3 regions of the Nonomuraea sp. NPDC047897 genome follow, and region 3 is predicted to be linked to each of the others. Evidence: riboswitches for the same ligand, from Rfam matches in the RefSeq annotation. Region 3 holds a riboswitch; each other region holds the start of a gene.

Region 1 (5,974 bases), on a different contig from region 3:
ATCGAGGAGCCGCCCGACGAGGGCGTCCGCAGTCGTCGTGTCCACGAGGCCGAGTTTACGGGCGATCGCGGCCCGGCACGTCCTGACCATCCCAAACGATGCCGAGCCGTGCCCCGCACCCGGCCCCCACCTGGAACGGCCGCCGCGGCCCTGCCGAGGCGGCCTCCCGGCGGAGCTAGGGAGTCATCGGCGAGGACGCCTCCGCGTAGCGGCGGCGGGGGATGCGCCCGGCCAGGCGCGCGAGCCGGCCCGCCCGCACGGCTTCGCGCATCGCCGCCGCCATGAGGTCGGGCCGCCGTGCCCGGGTCACCGCGGTGGCCAGCAGCACCGCGTCGCAGCCCAGTTCCATGGCGAGGGCGGCGTCGCTCGCCGTGCCGATGCCCGCGTCGAGGATCACCGGCACGGAGGCCGCCTCGACGATCAGCTCGATGTTGTGCGGGTTGCGGATGCCGAGACCCGAGCCGATCGGCGCGCCGAGCGGCATGACCGCCGCACAGCCCGCCTGCTCCAGGCGGCGCGCCAGCGCCGGGTCGTCGCCGATGTACGGGAGCACGACGAACCCGTCGGCCACCAGCCGCTCCGCCGCGTCGAACGTCTCGATCGGGTCGGGCAGCAGGGTCCGCTCGTCGGCGATCACCTCCAGCTTGACCCAGTCGGTGCCGAGCGCCTCACGGGCCAGCCGGGCGGTCAGCACGGCGTCGCCGGCGGTGAAGCAGCCCGCCGTGTTGGGCAGCACCTTGATGTCGCGCCGCCGCAGCACGTCCAGCACCGATCCGCGCGCCGACGGGTCGAGCCGCCGCATCGCGACCGTGGTCAGCTCGGTGCCGGAGGCGTCCAGCGCCTGGTCCAGCACCTCCAGCGAAGGGGCGCCGCCCGTGCCCATGATGAGCCGCGAGGAGAACTTCTCGCCCGCGATGATCAGGTCATCCACCTTGCACCGCCGTCAGCACCTCGACGCGGTCGCTGTCGCGCAGCGGCGTGGTCTCCCACGTGCCGCGCGTCACCACCTCGTCGTTCACGGCCACCGCCACACCGGCGGTGAGGCCGGTCAGGATCCGTACGGCCTGCGCCACGGTGGTGCCGTCGGGCACCTCGCGGGCGTCGCCGTTGATCGTCACTTTCATCGCCAACTCCTCGAGGGTGGGGACCCGGGCCCGGGGCGCGGCCCAGCGCCGGATGCCGTGCCGGATGTCGCGCCGGATGTCGTGCCGGTTGTCGCGCCGGGTCCGGTGCCGGGTCCGGTACGCGGGCGGGACGGGGAGCACAGGGCGGCCAGCTCGGGCTCCTCGCCCAGCAGGACGGCCGCCGTGAGCGGGGCCAGCAGCACGCCGCCCCGGTGGTGCCCGGTGGCGAGCGTCAGCCCGGGGGTGCCGCTCGGGCCGATGTAGGGCACGTTGTCCGGCGTGCCTGGGCGCAGCCCGGCCACCACGTCGGCGACCTCCAGCTCGGTCACCCCGGGCACCAGCTCGCGGGCGTCGCGCAGCAGCTCGTACAGGCCGCCGGCCGTCACTCGCGTGTCGAACCCGAGCTCCTCCTGCGTGGCCCCCACCACCAGCTCGCCGTCGCCGCGGGGCACCAGGTAGACGTGCGCGCCGTGCACCGTGCCGCGCACGCACCGGCGCAGCAGCGGCTCGGGGGAGCGCAGCCGCATGATCTGCCCCTTGACCGGCCGGACCTCGACGTCGGCCAGCTCGGCGCTCCACGCCCCGGCCGCCAGCACGACGCCGTCGCCCCGCAGCTCGCCGGGCGCCCGGTCCAGCGACACCCCGCGGACCGCGCCGCCCTCGCGCAGCAGCCCGCTCACCCGGGCGCGCACCAGCGGGACGCCGCGCCGGTCCAGGGCGGCGAGCAGCGCCGCCGTGACCCGGCGCGGATCCACCCACGCGTCACCGGGGGCGAGCAGCCCGCCCCGCACGGACGGCGCGAGCATCGGCTCCAGCCGCCGGCACTCGCGGCCCGTCAGCCGCTCGACCGGGAGCCCCAGTTTCTCCATGAAGTCGGCCAGCTCGCCCAGCGCCGCCAGGTCGTCGGCCCCGAAGGCCACGTCGAGGGTGCCGTCGGCCCGCAGGTCCACACCGCCTCGGGCGGTGGAGGCGTCGAGTCCGGCGTCGGCGGCCAGCTCGGCGGCGAACGACGGCCACCTGCGCAGCGAGGCGACGCCCAGCCGCAGCAGCGGCTCCTCGGTGTAGGTGACCTCGCTGACCGGCGCCAGCATGCCCGCCGCCGCGTGCGACGCGCCCGTGCCGGGCGCCGGATCCACCACGGTCACCGCGCGTCCCGCCCGGGACAGCCGCCAGGCGATCGTCAGCCCGACGATCCCGCCGCCCACGACCAGGTCCATGCGCGCTCCCTTCGCCGGCATGATCCGGATCAGGTGGTTTGCGGTCGAAGGCCCGCGCAGCCTTCCTCTCAGCCCGGTGCGGCCGGACTCCCGCGCGTCGTACGGCTCCAGCCTATGCCCTCGCCATGACGTGCCCGGCACCGGCCCGTTATGGTCATGTCCGTGAACCATGTCGTGGTGGTCGGAGCGGGCCTGGCGGGCGTGCGGAGCATCGAGGCGTTGCGGGCGAGGGGGTTCGACGGCGCGATCACGCTCGTGGGGGCCGAACGCCACCGCCCCTACGACCGCCCGCCGCTGTCCAAGGCGGTCCTGCTGGGCGCCAGTGACTCCAGCTACGTCGACTTCGACCCGGTCGCGCTGCGGGTGGACTTCCGGCCGGGCGTCGGCGCCACGTCGCTGCGGGCCGGCGTCGTGGAGACCACCGAAGGCGAGCTGGCCTACGACGGTCTCGTCATCGCCACCGGGGCCGAGCCCGTCACGGTGCCCGGCGACGGGCCGCAGCACGTGCTGCGCACCCTCGACGACGCGCTGGAGCTGCGCGCCAGGCTCGTCCCCGGCGCCCGGGTGGTCGTCGTCGGGGCCGGCTGGATCGGCGCCGAGGTGGCCACCGCGGCCCGCCGGTCCGGCTGCGAGGTGACCGTGGTGGAGGTCGGGCCCGCGCCGCTCGCGCACGCCGTCGGCGCCGAGCTCGGCGCCCGCACCCTGAGCTGGTACGACGGCGTCGACCTGCGGCTGGAGACGATGGTGGGGTCCGTCGAGGAGGGCGGCGTCGAGCTGGTCGGCGGGGAGTTCGTGCCGGCGCACGTGGTGGTCACCGGCATCGGCGTCCGCCCGGCCGTCGAGTGGCTGGCCGGCGCCGACATCGACCTGCACAACGGCGTCGTCACCGACGAGCACCTGCGCACCTCCCTGCCGGGCGTGGTGGCGGTCGGCGACTGCGCCGCCTGGTGGTCGCGCCGCTACGGGACGCGGCTGCGGGTCGAGCACTGGGACACCGCCCTGGGCGCCCCGGAGGTGGCCGCCGCCTCCCTGCTCGGCGAGGACGCCGTCTACGACCCGGTGCCGTACTTCTGGTCCGAGCAGTTCGGCCACATGCTCCAGTACGCCGGCCACCGCGAGGCGGGGGAGCGGCTGCTGTACCGGGGCGAGCCCGAGGGCAAGTGGGCGGCCGTCTGGCTCACCGGCGACGACCGGCTCGCCGCCGTGCTGGCCGTCGACCGGCCGCGGGACCTGGTCCAGGGCCGCCGGCTCATCGAGGCCGGGCGGCGACTCGACGCGAACCGCCTGGTAGATCCCGATATTTCGCTACGAGATTGTGTTGTTTGAGCCAGCACGGCATGTGGTAGTTGTGGTTCCGTGACGCTTTCTGTTGCGCAGATCGACCGGGAGACCGACCAGCTCGTCGACGAGTGGCTCACTCTTCCCGAAGTGGCCGACCGCCTGGGGTTGTCCCTGGGCCGGGCCAAGCAACTCCTCAAGGACCACAAGCTGCTCGGCGTCCGCCGCGGCAGCGGTGGGCCGCAGGTGCCTGCGGTGTTCATCGACGGAAGGGACGTGATGAAGGGCCTGCCGGGCACCCTGACCGTGCTGCAGGACGCCGGCTACGACGACGTCGAGGCGCTGCGCTGGCTCTTCACCCCCGACGACTCGCTGCCGGGCTCGCCCGTCCAGGCGATCAAGGCCGGTCGTCACACCGAGGTCAAGCGGCGTGCCCAGGCCCTTGCTTTCTGACGCCCGGCTCTACCTCTGCACCGACGGCCGCCGCGCACGCGGTGACCTGGCCGAGTTCCTCGACGCCGTGCTCGCGGCCGGCGTGGACATCGTCCAGCTCCGGGAGAAGGGGCTGGAGGCGCGCGAGGAGCTCGCGCTGCTGGAGGTGTTCCGCGACGCGTGCGACCGGCACGGCCGGCTGCTGGCCGTCAACGACCGTGCCGACGTGGCCTTCGCCGCCCGGCCCGACGTGCTCCACCTGGGGCAGGACGACCTGCCCGTGAGGGTCGCGCGAGAGATACTCGGCGACGACGTCCTCATCGGCAGGTCCACCCACTCCACCGCCGAGGCGTCCGCCGCCGCGGTGGAGGAGGGCGTCGACTACTTCTGCTGCGGCCCCGTCTGGCCCACGCCCACCAAACCCGGCCGGTCCGCGCCCGGGCCCGCGCTGCTGCGGCACGCGGCCTCGCTCGGCACCGACCGGCCGTGGTTCGGCATCGGCGGCATCGACCTGGCCAACCTGGACGAGGTCATGTCCTACGGGGTCAGCCGGGTCGTGGTGGTCCGGGCCATCACCGACGCCGACGACCCGGGCGCGGCGGCGGCCGAGTTCGCCAAACGCCTGGCTCGCTGAACGGCCTGCCCTGCTGAACGGCCTGCCCCGCTGAACGGCCTGGCTCGCTGGACGCCTGGCTCGCTCGATGCGGCGTCAGGTCTTGCGCGAGGTGGCCGCCACGGCCAGCTCGGCCAGCGCGGCGCGGGCCTCCGGCGTGATCGGGGCCTTGTCGAGGCAGGCCAGCGCCTCGCCGAGGTAGCTCGTGATCAGGTCCTCGCACGCGCCCAGCGCGCCCGTGTCCTCGATGATCCCGCGCAGCGTGGCCACGCCCCCGTCGTCGAGGCCGGGGTCGCCCAGCAGGCGGCGCACGGTCGCGGCCTGCTCCGGTGCGGCGGCGGCCAGGGTGCGGGCCACGAGCATCGTCCGCTTGCCCTCGCGCAGGTCGTCACCCGCCGGCTTGCCGGTGCGCGCCGGATCGCCGAACACGCCCAGGATGTCGTCGCGAAGCTGGAAGGCGATGCCCACCCGGGTGCCGAACGTCGTGCACAGCTCGTCCATCCACGGCAGCCGCTCGCCGGCGGCGAGCACCAGGCCGAGCCGCAGCGGCTGCTCGACGGAGTACTTGCCGCTCTTGTACAGGGCGACGCGCAGCGCCGACTCGAACGTGTTCTCCCCGTGGGCCTGCTCCAGCAGGTCGAGGTACTGGCCGCACATCAGCTCGGTGCGCATGTGGTCGTGCACCGGCTGGGCGGCGGCCAGCGAGGCGGGCGGCAGGCCGCTGGTGCGCCACATCTCGCCCGACCAGATCAGCAGCAGGTTGCCCAGCAGGATCGCCGCGCCCACGCCGAACTGCTCCGGCGACCCCTGCCACCCGGACTCGGTGTGGATCGTCTCGAAGCGCCGGTGCGCGGCGGGCATGCCCCGGCGCAGGTCGCTCCTGTCCATCACGTCGTCGTGCACCAGGGCGCTGGCCTGCAACAGCTCCAGCGACGCCGCCGCCGTGAAGATCTCCGGCAGGTCGGCGCCGCCGGCGCCGCGCCAGCCCCAGTAGCAGAACGCCGGCCGCAGCCGCTTGCCGCCCGCCAGCAGCTCGGTGGCGGCGACGCGCAGCGGCTCCAGCTCCTCGGACCCCGTGGCGGGTAGCTGCCGGCCGACGAACGCCCGCAGGGAACGATCAACCTGTTCGCGCAGGGTGTCCAAGCCCGCGGCCTCAGTGCTCATGTGCATGAGACTAGTGGTCGCACGCCGGGGGCAGGATCTCCAGGTTCCCCTCGGCCCGCTGGTGCGGGGCGCGTCGGGGTACCCTGATCTCATGGCCCTTGGTCGACCCTCCGTCCTCCCCGATCGCGTCCCCACCGTCCGTGAGC
Region 2 (5,974 bases), 160 kb from region 3:
TCGCGTCAGGGGCGCACGTGCCGGCCCTGGTGATCGGCACCGGGTACGGGGGGTCCGTCGCCGCCCTGCGCCTCGCCCAGGCGGGCGTCAACGTGCACATGATCGAGATGGGCAGGGCCTGGGACACTCCCGGCTCCGACGGCAAGATCTTCTGCAACACCCGCGAACCCGACTACCGGTCGTACTGGCTGCGCACCAGGACCAAGGCGCCGCTCAACTACTTCCTCGGCTTCCCGATCGACCGTGACATCCCCCGCTACACCGGCATCCTGGACGCCGAGGAGTTCGGTGGCATCACGGTCTACCAGGGGCGCGGCGTCGGCGGCGGCTCGCTCGTCAACGGCGGCATGGCGGTGACCCCGAAGCGTGAGAACTTCGCCGCGATCCTGCCGACGGTGAACGCCGCGGAGATGTACGACGTCTACTACCCGCGCGCCAACGTCGGCCTCGGCGTCGGCCTCATCGACCCGGCCTGGTTCGACACGACCGCCTGCTACCAGTACGGCCGCGTCGGCCGCAAGCACGCCCAGCGGTCGGGCTTCCCGTTCGTCTTCGTGCCGGACGTGTACGACTGGGACTACATGAAGCAGGAGGCGGCCGGGACCGTCCCAAGGTCGGCGCTGGCCGGCGAGATCCTCTACGGCAACAACCACGGCAAGAAGTCGCTGCAGCAGACGTACCTGGCCCGCGCCCGGGCCACCGGCCGGGTCGCCGTCTCGCCGCTGCACCGGGTCACCTCGGTCGCCCCGGCCGGCGGCGGGTACGCGGTGACCGTCGAGCAGCTCGACGACACCGGCGGCGTCACGGCGACCAAGACCGTGACCGCCGACCGGGTGTTCTTCGCGGCGGGCAGCGTCGGCACCAGCAAGCTGCTGGTCAGGCTGAAGGCCACCGGCGTGCTGCCGAACCTGAACAGCGAGGTCGGCAAGGGCTGGGGCGACAACGGCAACGTCATGTGCGGCCGCGCCAACCACCTGTGGGACCCGACCGGCAGCCTCCAGTCGGCCATCCCGTGCTGCGGCATCGACAACTGGGCGGCCGGTGGCGCGTTCGCCGAGGTCGCGCCGCTGCCCACGGGGATCGAGACGTTCGCCTCGTTCTACCTGTCGATCACGAAGAATCCGCACCGCGCCCAGTTCACCTGGAACGCGGCGGCCGGCCGGGTGGAGCTCACCTGGCAGGCCGCCTGGAAGCAGCCGTCCATCGACATGGCCAGGACCATCTTCGACAAGATCAACGCCAAGGAGGGGACGATCTACCGGACCGACCTCTTCGGCGTGTACAAGGTCTGGGGCGACCACCTCACCTATCACCCGCTCGGCGGCGCGGTCCTCGGCAGGGCCACCGACAACCACGGCCGTCTCGCCGGCTACCCGGGCCTGTACGTCATCGACGGCGCGCTGATCCCGGGCAACACCACCGTGAACCCGTTCGTCACCATCACCGCGCTCGCCGAGCGGAACATCGAGCAGATCATCGCGACGGACCTGTGACACTCGCCCTTGACGCCCGGTGTGCGGCCGTCGCAGGCGCCCGGACCTGCCGGAAAATGATCAGCTTTGGCGGAACAGCGTGTGGGCAACCCTTCGAGGCGGCCGACGGGTCGGCCCCCGTGCCTACGTCAGGTGACGGCGTAGGCACGGGGGATCGTCTGAGAGCCTGCTGACAAAGGATTTGGTCGCTGAGGACGGGACAGGGATACGGGTGATGCCGGGAGGGCCGTTACGCTCCCGTGGCCCCATCAATGCGCTCCCGGATCAGGTCGGCGTGCCCGGTGTGCTGCGCGTACTCCTCCAGGAGGTGGATGTAGATCCAGCGGAGGCTGACCTTGCCGGTCGGCGCCCCAGGGTCGTCGGCCAGCTCGTCGAGGTCGATATCCGCAACCGCGGCGTCGCAGGCAGCCGTCTCCGCGAGGAAGGCGGCGTAGTCCGCTTCGGCGTCGGCGTCGGCCACCAGGTCGAAGTCGCCGTCTTCGTACTCCTCCGTGATGTGCAGCTCGGGCAAGTCTTCGTGCAGGAACTTCTCCCGGAACCACCAGCGCTCGACTTCAGTCATGTGTCGCAGAAGGCCGAGCAGCGTCAGGTTGGACGGCTCCACGGAGGCGGTTTTCAGTTGCTCGGCGGTGAGGCCGGCGCATTTGCGCAGCAGGAACACCCGGCGGAGCTTCAACCAGTTATCCAGCATCTCGCGTTCGCCGCAGGCCATGTCCGTCCGAGGTCCCCGCTCTACGTCGGGTGCTGTCCACGTCATGTCACCATCATGACGACCTGCGCAACCGTATTTGCGGGGTACGCGCGTATCGGGCCCGCCGCCGCCGGGCGTAATGAACCGGTCCGGCCGCTGCTGTGCCGGCCGGACCGGTTCGCGAATGCCGAGCGAGCGAGGCGAAATGATCTGGCGAAACGCCTGGGGTGGGCGTCCCTCTCAGGCGTCGGTGAGGGGGAGGTAGACCGTGCCGCCCTGGTCGCGGAACCGTGCCGACATGTCGGCCATGCCGGCCGTGAGCGCCTCGGAGTCGGACAGGCCGTGCTCGTCGGCGTAGCGGCGGACGTCGTGGCTGATCTTCATGGAGCAGAACTTGGGCCCGCACATGGAGCAGAAGTGGGCGGTCTTCGCCGGGGCCGCGGGCAGCGTCTCGTCGTGGAAGGAGCGGGCGGTGTCGGGGTCGAGCGACAGGTCGAACTGGTCCTCCCAGCGGAACTCGAACCGGGCGTCGGACAGCGCGTCGTCCCACCGCTGGGCGAGCGGGTGGCCCTTGGCCAGGTCGGCGGCGTGCGCCGCGATCTTGTACGTGATGACGCCGGTCTTGACGTCGTCCCGGTCGGGCAGGCCCAGGTGCTCCTTCGGGGTGACGTAGCAGAGCATGGCCGTGCCGAACCAGCCGATCATGGCGGCGCCGATGCCGGAGGTGATGTGGTCGTATCCGGGGGCGATGTCGGTCACCAGCGGGCCGAGCGTGTAGAAGGGGGCGTCGTCGCACAGCTCGCGCTGCAGGTCGACGTTCTCCTTGATCTTGTGCATGGGCACGTGGCCGGGTCCCTCGACCATCGTCTGGACGCCGTGCTCGCGGGCGATCGCGGTCAGCTCGCCCAGCGTGCGCAGCTCGGCGAACTGCGCCTCGTCGTTGGCGTCGGCGATGGAGCCGGGCCGCAGGCCGTCGCCCAGTGAGAACGCCACGTCGTACGCGGCGAAGATCTCGCACATGTCGGCGAAGTGCTCGTACAGGAAGCTCTCGCGGTGGTGCGCCAGGCACCAGGCGGCCATGATCGAGCCGCCCCGGGACACGATGCCCGTCTTGCGGCGGGCGGTCAGCGGCACGTACGCCAGCCGCACCCCGGCGTGCACGGTCATGTAGTCGACGCCCTGCTCGCACTGCTCGATCAGCGTGTCGCGGTAGACCTCCCACGACAGGTCGGCGGCCACCCCGCCGACCTTCTCCAGCGCCTGGTAGAGCGGCACGGTGCCGACGGGCACGGGCGAGTTGCGGATGATCCATTCGCGGGTGGTGTGGATGTCGCGACCGGTGGACAGGTCCATGATCGTGTCGGCGCCCCACCGGGTGGCCCAGGTCATCTTCTCGACCTCCTCCTCGATCGAGGAGGTGACGGCCGAGTTGCCGATGTTGGCGTTGATCTTCACGAGGAAGTCGCGACCGATGATCATCGGCTCGCTCTCCGGGTGGTTGACGTTCGCGGGGATGATCGCCCGGCCGGCGGCCACCGCGTCCCGGACGAACTCCGGTGTCACGCCCTCCCGGATCGCGACGAACTCCATCTCGCGGGTGATCTCCCCCCGCCGGGCGTAGGCGAGCTGCGTCACGGGCGCCCCCGTGGCCCGCAACGGCCGCCGCGCCGCGCCGCGCCAGGCGTGTCCGGCCCGGCCGGCCCCGCTCGGGCGGCCGTCGTCGATCGGCCGCACCGGCCGGCCCGCGTAGTCGGCCACGTCCCCCCGGGCGAGGATCCACTCCTCGCGCCGGGCCGGCAGCCCCTCGGTCACGTCGGTGGCGGCCGCCGGGTCGGTGTACGGCCCGGACGTGTCGTACAAGCTGATCCGCTCCCCGTTGGACAGCAGCACCTCCCGCACGGGCACCCGCAGCTCGCCGAGGTGGACCTTGGAAAAACGCGCGCCACTCACGCGGCAACTCCCTTCGCCGGCATTACCCGGAGCAGGTTCTGGCGGTCGGCGGCTGATGGGTAGCCGTCCTCTCAGCCCGGTCACACCGGGCTCCCGCGTTGGACCGGATCAACGTAACCCGGCGCCCGCAGGGGCGCAAGGCGGAGCCGCCGACGTGCCCGGGCCCGTCCTCGACGGGCGGTCACCCCCCGGTGAGCAGGCCGCGCTGGTAGGCCACGGCGACCGCGGCGGCCCGGTCGTTGACGCCGAGCTTGGCGTAGACGTGCAGCAGGTGCGTCTTGACCGTCGCCTCGCTGATGAACAGCCGGGCCGCGGCCTCGCGGTTGGTGGTGCCCTGGGCCACCAGGCGCAGGATCTCCAGCTCCCGGCCGCTCAGCGGGTCGGCGGGTGCGCGCACCTGACCCATGAGGCGGGTGGCGACGGACGGGGACAGGACGGCCTCGCCGCGCGCCGCCGCCTCGACGCCGCGCGTGAGGTCCTCGCGTGCGGCGTCCTTCAGCAGGTAGCCGGTGGCTCCGGCCTCGATCGCGGGCAGCACGTCGCTGTCGGTGTCGTACGTGGTGAGGACCAGCACCCGGGCCCGGACACCGAGCCGCGCCAGCTCCCTGATGGCTGTCACTCCGTCCATGCGGGGCATCCGCAGGTCCATGAGCACGACGTCGGGGTCGAGGGCGCGGGCGAGGTCGACGGCCTGCGCGCCGTCGCCCGCCTCTCCGGCCACCTCGAAGCGCGGGTCGCCGGTGAACATGCCGCGGATGCCGTCGCGGACGATGGGATGGTCGTCGGCGATCAGCAGCCGGATGGGGGTGTCAGGCAAGGAAGCTCTCCTCCGCGTGTTCCCTGGGCACCGCGGGGACGGCCGCGGAGATCGCGGTGCCGGAGCCGGGCTCGCTCTCGATCTCCAGGGTGCCCGCCAGGCGGCTGACCCGCTGGCGCATCGAGGTCAGACCGTACCCGCCGCCGTCGCGGACCCGCTCCGCGTCGAACCCGGCGCCGTCGTCGCGCACGTCCAGACTGACGAGGTCCTCCATGTACGACAGGGTGACGGCGACCCGGCCGGCCCGGGCGTGCTTGGCCACGTTGGCCAGCGCCTCCTGAGCGGTGCGCAGCAGCGTCCCCTCCACCTCCGGGTGCAGCGGACGGACCGGGCCCGTCGCGGTGACGTCGGCGCGTACGCCGTGCAGCTCCGACCACTCGGCGGCGACCCGCGCCAGCGCGTCCGGCAGGGGGGCGGACTGCAGCGGCCCCGGCTCCATGGCGTGCACCGACCGGCGCGCCTCGGCCAGGCTGTCGCGGGCCAGGCGGGTGGCCGTGTCGAGGTGCCGCCGCCAGACGGCCGGCTCCTCGCCGGCCTCGTGGGCGTGGGTGGCGGCCTGGAGCTGGGCGATGATGCCCGCCAGCCCCTGGGCGAGGGTGTCGTGGATCTCGCGGGCCATGCGCCGGCGCTCGTCGAACACCCCGGCCTCGCGGGCCTGCACGAGGAGCTGGGTGTGCAGGCCCGCGTTCTCCCGCAGCGTCTCCTCCAGCCGCGCCACCATGAGCTTGCGCTCGGCGCTCCGCTCGGTGGTGACGTCGCCGACGAAGCTGAACAGGCAGACGAGCGAGACGACCACGGCGACGAAGAACAGGTAGGTCAGGATGCCCGTGAGGGTGGGCTCGGGCAGCCGGCCGGTGTAGCCCGGGATGCACACGGCGGCGGTCGCGGTCACCCCGGCGAGCCGCCACCTGCCCGGCAGGTACCACCAGGAGTGCAGGTAGCCGGTGAAGGCGAAGAAGGAGGCGAACCAGATCCCCCGCGTGTTGAGCACCGCGATCAGGACCACCAGCCCGGCGACGTAGA
Region 3 (5,974 bases):
GTACGGGTGCGGTTCGCGCCCGACGACGACGGGCTCGCGCCGGGGTTCGAGCTGACCGAAGCGGGCACGCAGAAGCGTCTCGCCGTCTATGTCACGAAAAACCCTGACACGGTGCCGGGCATCGCCGCCCTCGGCCCCGACCCGCTCGACGACGCCTTCACCGTCGACGCGCTCAGGCGCATCCTGGGCGGCAACCGCACCCAGATCAAGGGCCTGCTGCGCGACCAGAAGGTCATCGCGGGCATCGGCAACGCCTACTCCGACGAGGTGCTGCACGCGGCCCGGATGTCACCGTTCAAGATCGCCGCCACACTCACCGACGCGCAGATCGCCGACCTGTACGAGGCCATCGTCACGACTCTGCGCGAGGCGGTCGAGCGGGCGCACGGCCTGGCGGCCAAGGACCTCAAGGCGGAGAAGAAGTCGGGGCTCCGGGTGCACAACCGGGCCGGGCAGCCCTGCGACGTGTGCGGCGACACGATCCGGGAGGTGTCGTTCGCCGACTCCGCGCTGCAGTACTGCCCCACCTGCCAGACGGGCGGCAAGCCCCTCGCCGACCGCCGCCTGTCGCGCCTGCTGAAGTAGCGGCCCCGCACGAGACGATCGAGGCGGTGGTCGCCTGGATCGAGAAGCACCAGGGGGAGATCGCAGCCGCCGGTGCCGGCTACGACCGGGGGCGCGAGATGATGGACCCATGACGGTTCCCGAGATCGAGGCCGACAAGGTCCCCGCCGACGCCTTCCTGCTGGACGTCCGTGAGCTCCAGGAGTGGGTGGCCGGTCACGCGCCCGAGGCGGTGCACATCCCGATGTCGGAGATCCAGGGCCGGGTGGCCGAGGTGCCCGAGGACCGCCAGGTCTACGTGGTCTGCCGGGTCGGCGGCCGGTCGTTGCAGGTGGCGGCCTGGCTCAACCAGTTGGGGCGCGACGCGGTCAACGTCGGGGGCGGCATGCAGTCGTGGGCGTTCGCCCGCCGCCCGATGGTCAGCGAGACCGGACAGCCGCCCTTCGTCGCCTGATCTAGTGACATCTCCCGCTCCGACGTGCTGTAGCGCTCCCGGTGCAGGTCAAAGGCCACCCATGGGCGGTATGGGTGGACCTTTCAGTCCTCGTACAGCTACGAAGTACAGCAGTCGCCTGTACGCTGAGCTGGCAGGTCGGACGGAGGGGGAGCCCCGATGACGGCACAACCACAAGAGCTAACGCCGCAGGCAGCGCCGGACAAGAACCTGCGGGCCATTCGTGGCGCGCTGGTCACGCCACAGGATCGCGAAGGGTTTGACGAAGGGCTGCGGCTCGCGCTCGCGGAGGTTCGTGCCAGCCTCGACCTGACGAAGCTCAACGATTTCGTACACACGTGGTGGCTCATCGCGTGCGACTCGGCGAAAGACCCGGCAGGCCGCCGGCAGATGCATGAGCGCGTGGCCGATGCCCAAGCTCTTGCCACTCGTGGCGAGGCTCTGCCACGCGGCGACAAGAGCTGGCGTGAGCTGCTGTCCGAACGCGGAGTCGCGCTGTAGGCGTACACCCTCCTTCCTCCTGACCCCGTCGCCCAAGACCAGATCGACGCGCTACCGGATGAAGCGCTCGGCTACCTTGCCGAGTTGTTCACCCTTCTGGAGACGGCGCCGTGGACGGGGCGCTCATCGAACCCAAGCAATCCCGATGCCAACATGCTGACCATGCCGTTCGGTGAGCGCGGCCTCATCACGTACCTCGTCCTGGAAAGGACACGAGAGGTGTACGTCGTGCGCGTTCAGTGGCTCTGACGGAGTGCTTGGCCCAGCTTGCGCAGGGCCTCGCAGGTCGCCTCGTCGGTGGCGTCGGCACGTCCGCTCGCGTTCGCCTGCGACGACTGGTGCTGTCCTTGCGGGCGGCGGCGCCCCCGGCATCGGGCATCAACGGTCACCTTCCTGCTGACCCACGAGGCGGTGCCCCCGGGTTGGCGGTAGCCACGCAGCGGACAATTAGTGCATCATTAGGCGCGAGCTGGGGCGATCCCAGCTCGTCCCCATGAACCCCCGCGGGAGCTTGGAGCAACCAGGCTGAGAGGGCAGCTATCGCTGCTGCCGACCGCATGAACCTGTCCGGGTAATGCCGGCGTAGGGAGAGTGCGATGGCGCACGTCGCCGACGAAGTTCCGCTGACTCTCGACGGAGAACCCCCCAAGACTCTCGGGGTGCTCGACCAGGGCGCCCTGTGGGCCAACCTCGGCGTCAGCCTCCTCGGCTTCTCCGGGGCGCTGTTCCTGATCAGCCCGCTCCGCGACGCCCCGCCGCTGAGCCTGGTGGCCGCGCTGACGGCCACGCTCGTCGGCAGCCTGATCGGCACGGCCATGGTGGGCCTGGCGGCCGTGCCCGGCACGCGGACCGGGCAGCCGGCGATGGTCCTGCTGCGCGGCCTGTTCGGGGCGAAGTTGTCGTACATCCCGACCGTGCTCAACATCGTCCAGATGGTCGGCTGGGGCGCCTTCGAGCTCTGGGTGATCGCCATGGGGGCGAGCGCCATCTTCGGCTCCGCTGTGCCGTACGCGGTGTGGGTGATCGTCGCGGGAGTGATCACCACCGCGCTGAGCATCTGGCCGCTCGGCGCCGTACGGGTGCTGCGCCGCTACGTGACGATCGCCGTGGTCATCGCGATGGTCTGGTTCTCCGTGGACTTCCTGGGCACGGCCCAGCCGCAGACCGGCGGCTCGTGGGCGGCCTTCGCGCCGGCCGTCGACTACGTGATCGCGCTGTCGGTCTCCTGGGTGCCGCTCGCCGCCGACTTCGCCCGGCACTCCAGGTCGAGCGCGGCCGCCTTCACGGGTGTGGTCGGCGGCTACACGCTGGCGCAGGTCGCCTGCCTCGGCCTCGGCGTCTACGCGGTGGCCATGGCCGGGGCGGCCGCGGTGAACGCCGACTCCACGGCGGTGTTCGGCCCGTTCGTGGCGGCGCCGCTCGGGGCGCTGTTCTTCGCCGTGCTCGTGCTGCGGGAGACCGACCAGTCGTTCGCGAACGTCTACTCCACCACCGTGTCGCTGCAGAACCTCATGCCGAGGGTGGACCGCAGGGTGTTCTCCACCGCGGTGGGCCTGCTGACCATCGCCATCGCGCTGGTCGTGGACGTGACCTCCTACGGGGCCTTCCTCGGCGTCATCGGGGCGGTGTTCGTGCCGATGTTCGCGGTGCTGGCGGTCGACTACTTCGTGCTCGGCGGCGCGCTGAGGTGGAACACCGAGGAGGACGCCCCCGCCCGCTGGTCCATGCTGGCGCCCTGGGCCCTGGGCTTCGCCGCGTACTGGCTGACCACCTCGACGCCCACCGTCGAGCAGTGGGACGCCCTGTGGGCCGCGGCGCGCGACGCGATCGGTTTCACCCGGCAGCCGTGGATGAACGGCGCGCTCGGCGCGGCGCTGGTGGCGACGCTGGTGACGCTGGCGATCGGCGCGGTCAGGCGAGGGCGCGCGTCTCGACGGTGAGCAGGTGGCGCTTGGCGGCGGCGCCTCCGGCGTAGTCGCCGAGCGTGCCGTCGCCGGGCACGACGCGGTGGCAGGGCACCACCACGCACACCGGGTTGGAGTTGAGCGCGTTGCCGACCGCCCGCAGCGCGCGGGGCCGCCCGATGCGTTCGGCGATCTCGTCGAGGGTCGCCGTCGTGCCGTAGGGCACCGCCATCGTCTTCTGCAGCACCGTGCGCGCGAACGACGTGGTGAGGGCCAGGTCGACCGGCGTGGCGAAGGCGCGCAGCCGGCCGGAGAAGTAGGCGTCGAGCTCGCGGCGCACCGGGTCGAGCCGGCGGGCGTCGGGGCCGATGAACGTGCCGACGTGCCGCGACACCCGCTCGAACACGACGTGCTCGTCGTCGTAGCTGCATGCCGCGAGGCCCTTGCCGGACACCGCGAGCACCATCCTGCCCACGGCGCCGTCGTAGGTGCCGAACGCGATGTCGGGAGGGGACTCCCCGCGATAGCTGGGGGAGGTGACCCGCAGCAGAGCGTCGAGGTCGCTGCTCGCCATCCCCTCACCCTCTTCCGTCGCACGCCGTGACCGCAGCGTATCGGACGGATCGCACGACGCAGGCACCTCGCCACGGGCACTATGGAGATGTGGGTGACGAGTGGGCCGGCAGTGACGACGAGATCGCCCGTGCGGTGCTCGCCGCCTCGCCCAACGCGCTGATCGCGCTCGACCGCGACCAGAGCGTCCTGGTGTGGACGCCGGCGGCGGAGCGGCTCTTCGGCTGGAGCGCCGAGGAGATGCTGGGCCGGCGGGCGCCGATCGTGCCGGACGAGCTGACGGCCGAGCACAACGCGGTGCTCGAACGCGTGCGCACGGGTGGCCAGGTGAGGCTGCAGACCAGGCGGCTGCGCGCCGACGGCGGCGTGATCGACGTCCGGGTCGACACGAGCGCGCTGGTCATCGGCAGCTCGGTGGTGGGCTACGTCTGCGAGCACCACCCCGTCGAGGCCGGTGAGGAGGCCGGCGTGCCGGTGGCGCGCCGGGCGCAGCTCGTGCGCCGGCTGACGGACGTGGTCGCCGACATCAACGCCGAGCTGGAGCTGTCGGCCGTGCTCGACCGGATCGCGGCCAGCCTGACCGAGCTGACGGGCGCCGACGGGGGCGGCTTCGTGCTCATCGAGGGCGAGCGGCTGCGCCTGGTGAGCACCCACCGGCTGCCCGAGACGCTCAAGGGCGCGACGGCCGACCTGCGCACCAGTCTCGTCGGCAAGCTGCTGCGGACCGGCAGGACCGTTCTGCTGGAGTCGGACGGCCTCGGCGACCTGGTCTGGGCGGAGCTGTCCGGCCTGCACACCATCGCGCTGGGGCTCGCGGCCGTGGGCGGGCGTCCGTACGGCGCGCTCTACGCGCTGTTCGCCGACGACCGGCCCGGCCACCTGGAGCTCGAACTGCTGGAGCTGCTCGCCGGGCACGCCGGCATCGCCGTCGGCAACGCGATGGCCTACCAGGAGGCCGTCCGCCAGCGGGCCCACGAGCGGGCGTTGTTCGACGCGAGTGCCGACGGCATCGCCGTGCTGGACCGCGAGGGGCGGGTGATCCGGTGGAATCCCGCCGCGACGGAGCTGACCGCGCTGCCCGCCGAGGCGGTGCTGGACCTGCCGCCGCCGTTCGCGCTGCCGGGGCCGGGCGAGAAGCTGACCTTCCGGCTGCCGAACGGGCGCTGGCTGGACGTCGTGGGCGCCCAGATCGAGGAGACCGGCGAGGTGGTGGTCGACTTCCGCGACGTGACCCAGGCCAAGGAGCTGGAGGAGGCCAAGGATCTCTTTCTCGCCACCACCAGCCACGAGCTGCGCACCCCGATCACGATCGTGCGCGGCTTCGCCAGCACGCTGGACGCGCGCTGGGACAAGCTGACCGACCCCGAGCGCCGCTCCGCGGTGCACACGATCGCCGAGCGGGCCCGGTCGCTGGGGCGGCTCATGGACCACCTGCTGCTCGGCTCCCGCGCCGGCGCGGACGAGCTGAAGGTCCGGGTCGAGGCGTTCGACCTGGCCGAACGCATCCACGCGGCGACGCTGGGCCTGCCCGCGCTGTCCGACCGGCACCGTGTCGAGGTGGCTCTCCCGGAGGGCCTGCCGCCGGTCCTGGGCGACGCGCTGGCCACCGAGATCGTGCTCGGCCAGCTGCTGGAGAACGCGTTCAAGTACAGCCCGATGGGCGGCCTGATCAGGGTCGAGGCGTGGCCGGAGGAGGACACGGTGGTGGTCGTCGTGGATGACGAGGGCGTCGGCATCGCCCCGCCCGACCGGGATCGGGTCTTCGAACGGTTCGTCCAGGCCGACAGCGGCGACCGCAGGAGGTTCGGGGGGGTCGGGCTGGGCCTGTACATCGTGCGCAGCCTGGCCAGGGCGCAGGGCGGTGACGTGAGCGCCCACCCGCGCGACGGCGGCGGCACCCGGATGCGGCTCGTCATGGGCACCGCGTCCACTACTGGAAACGACACACCGATGCGGTAACGAGGTGGTCACGGATGTG

The links. A riboswitch is a leader RNA that binds a small molecule or an ion and turns the genes downstream of it on or off. The one in region 3 is predicted to bind thiamine pyrophosphate.
Region 1: it holds a riboswitch for thiamine pyrophosphate, as region 3 does, so the genes downstream of both, thiO (glycine oxidase ThiO) here and ACGF0J_RS10675 (purine-cytosine permease family protein) in region 3, are expected to answer to the same signal.
Region 2: it holds a riboswitch for thiamine pyrophosphate, as region 3 does, so the genes downstream of both, thiC (phosphomethylpyrimidine synthase ThiC) here and ACGF0J_RS10675 (purine-cytosine permease family protein) in region 3, are expected to answer to the same signal.

The regions. Positions count from the first base shown of each region.
Region 1 is NZ_JBIDCC010000011.1:174,658-180,631, reverse strand. Features, by position in the region: gene ACGF0J_RS25005 (PASTA domain-containing protein) at 1-45, opposite strand, end outside; gene ACGF0J_RS25000 (thiazole synthase) at 176-931, opposite strand; gene thiS (sulfur carrier protein ThiS) at 924-1,124, opposite strand; gene thiO (glycine oxidase ThiO) at 1,121-2,341, opposite strand; TPP riboswitch at 2,331-2,445, opposite strand; gene ACGF0J_RS24985 (NAD(P)/FAD-dependent oxidoreductase) at 2,504-3,667, shown strand; gene ACGF0J_RS24980 (Rv2175c family DNA-binding protein) at 3,698-4,072, shown strand; gene thiE (thiamine phosphate synthase) at 4,050-4,685, shown strand; gene ACGF0J_RS24970 (polyprenyl synthetase family protein) at 4,761-5,828, opposite strand; gene metF (methylenetetrahydrofolate reductase [NAD(P)H]) at 5,920-5,974, shown strand, end outside.
Region 2 is NZ_JBIDCC010000004.1:318,196-324,169, forward strand. Features, by position in the region: gene ACGF0J_RS11495 (GMC oxidoreductase) at 1-1,493, shown strand, start outside; gene ACGF0J_RS11500 (DinB family protein) at 1,723-2,250, opposite strand; gene thiC (phosphomethylpyrimidine synthase ThiC) at 2,425-4,134, opposite strand; TPP riboswitch at 4,126-4,241, opposite strand; gene ACGF0J_RS11510 (response regulator) at 4,316-4,951, opposite strand; gene ACGF0J_RS11515 (sensor histidine kinase) at 4,944-5,974, opposite strand, start outside.
Region 3 is NZ_JBIDCC010000004.1:156,246-162,219, forward strand. Features, by position in the region: gene ACGF0J_RS10655 (Fpg/Nei family DNA glycosylase) at 1-585, shown strand, start outside; gene ACGF0J_RS10660 (rhodanese-like domain-containing protein) at 695-1,018, shown strand; gene ACGF0J_RS10665 (DUF6247 family protein) at 1,178-1,519, shown strand; gene ACGF0J_RS10670 (hypothetical protein) at 1,604-1,768, shown strand; TPP riboswitch at 2,013-2,125, shown strand; gene ACGF0J_RS10675 (purine-cytosine permease family protein) at 2,116-3,459, shown strand; gene ACGF0J_RS10680 (methylated-DNA--[protein]-cysteine S-methyltransferase) at 3,431-3,997, opposite strand; gene ACGF0J_RS10685 (PAS domain S-box protein) at 4,087-5,955, shown strand.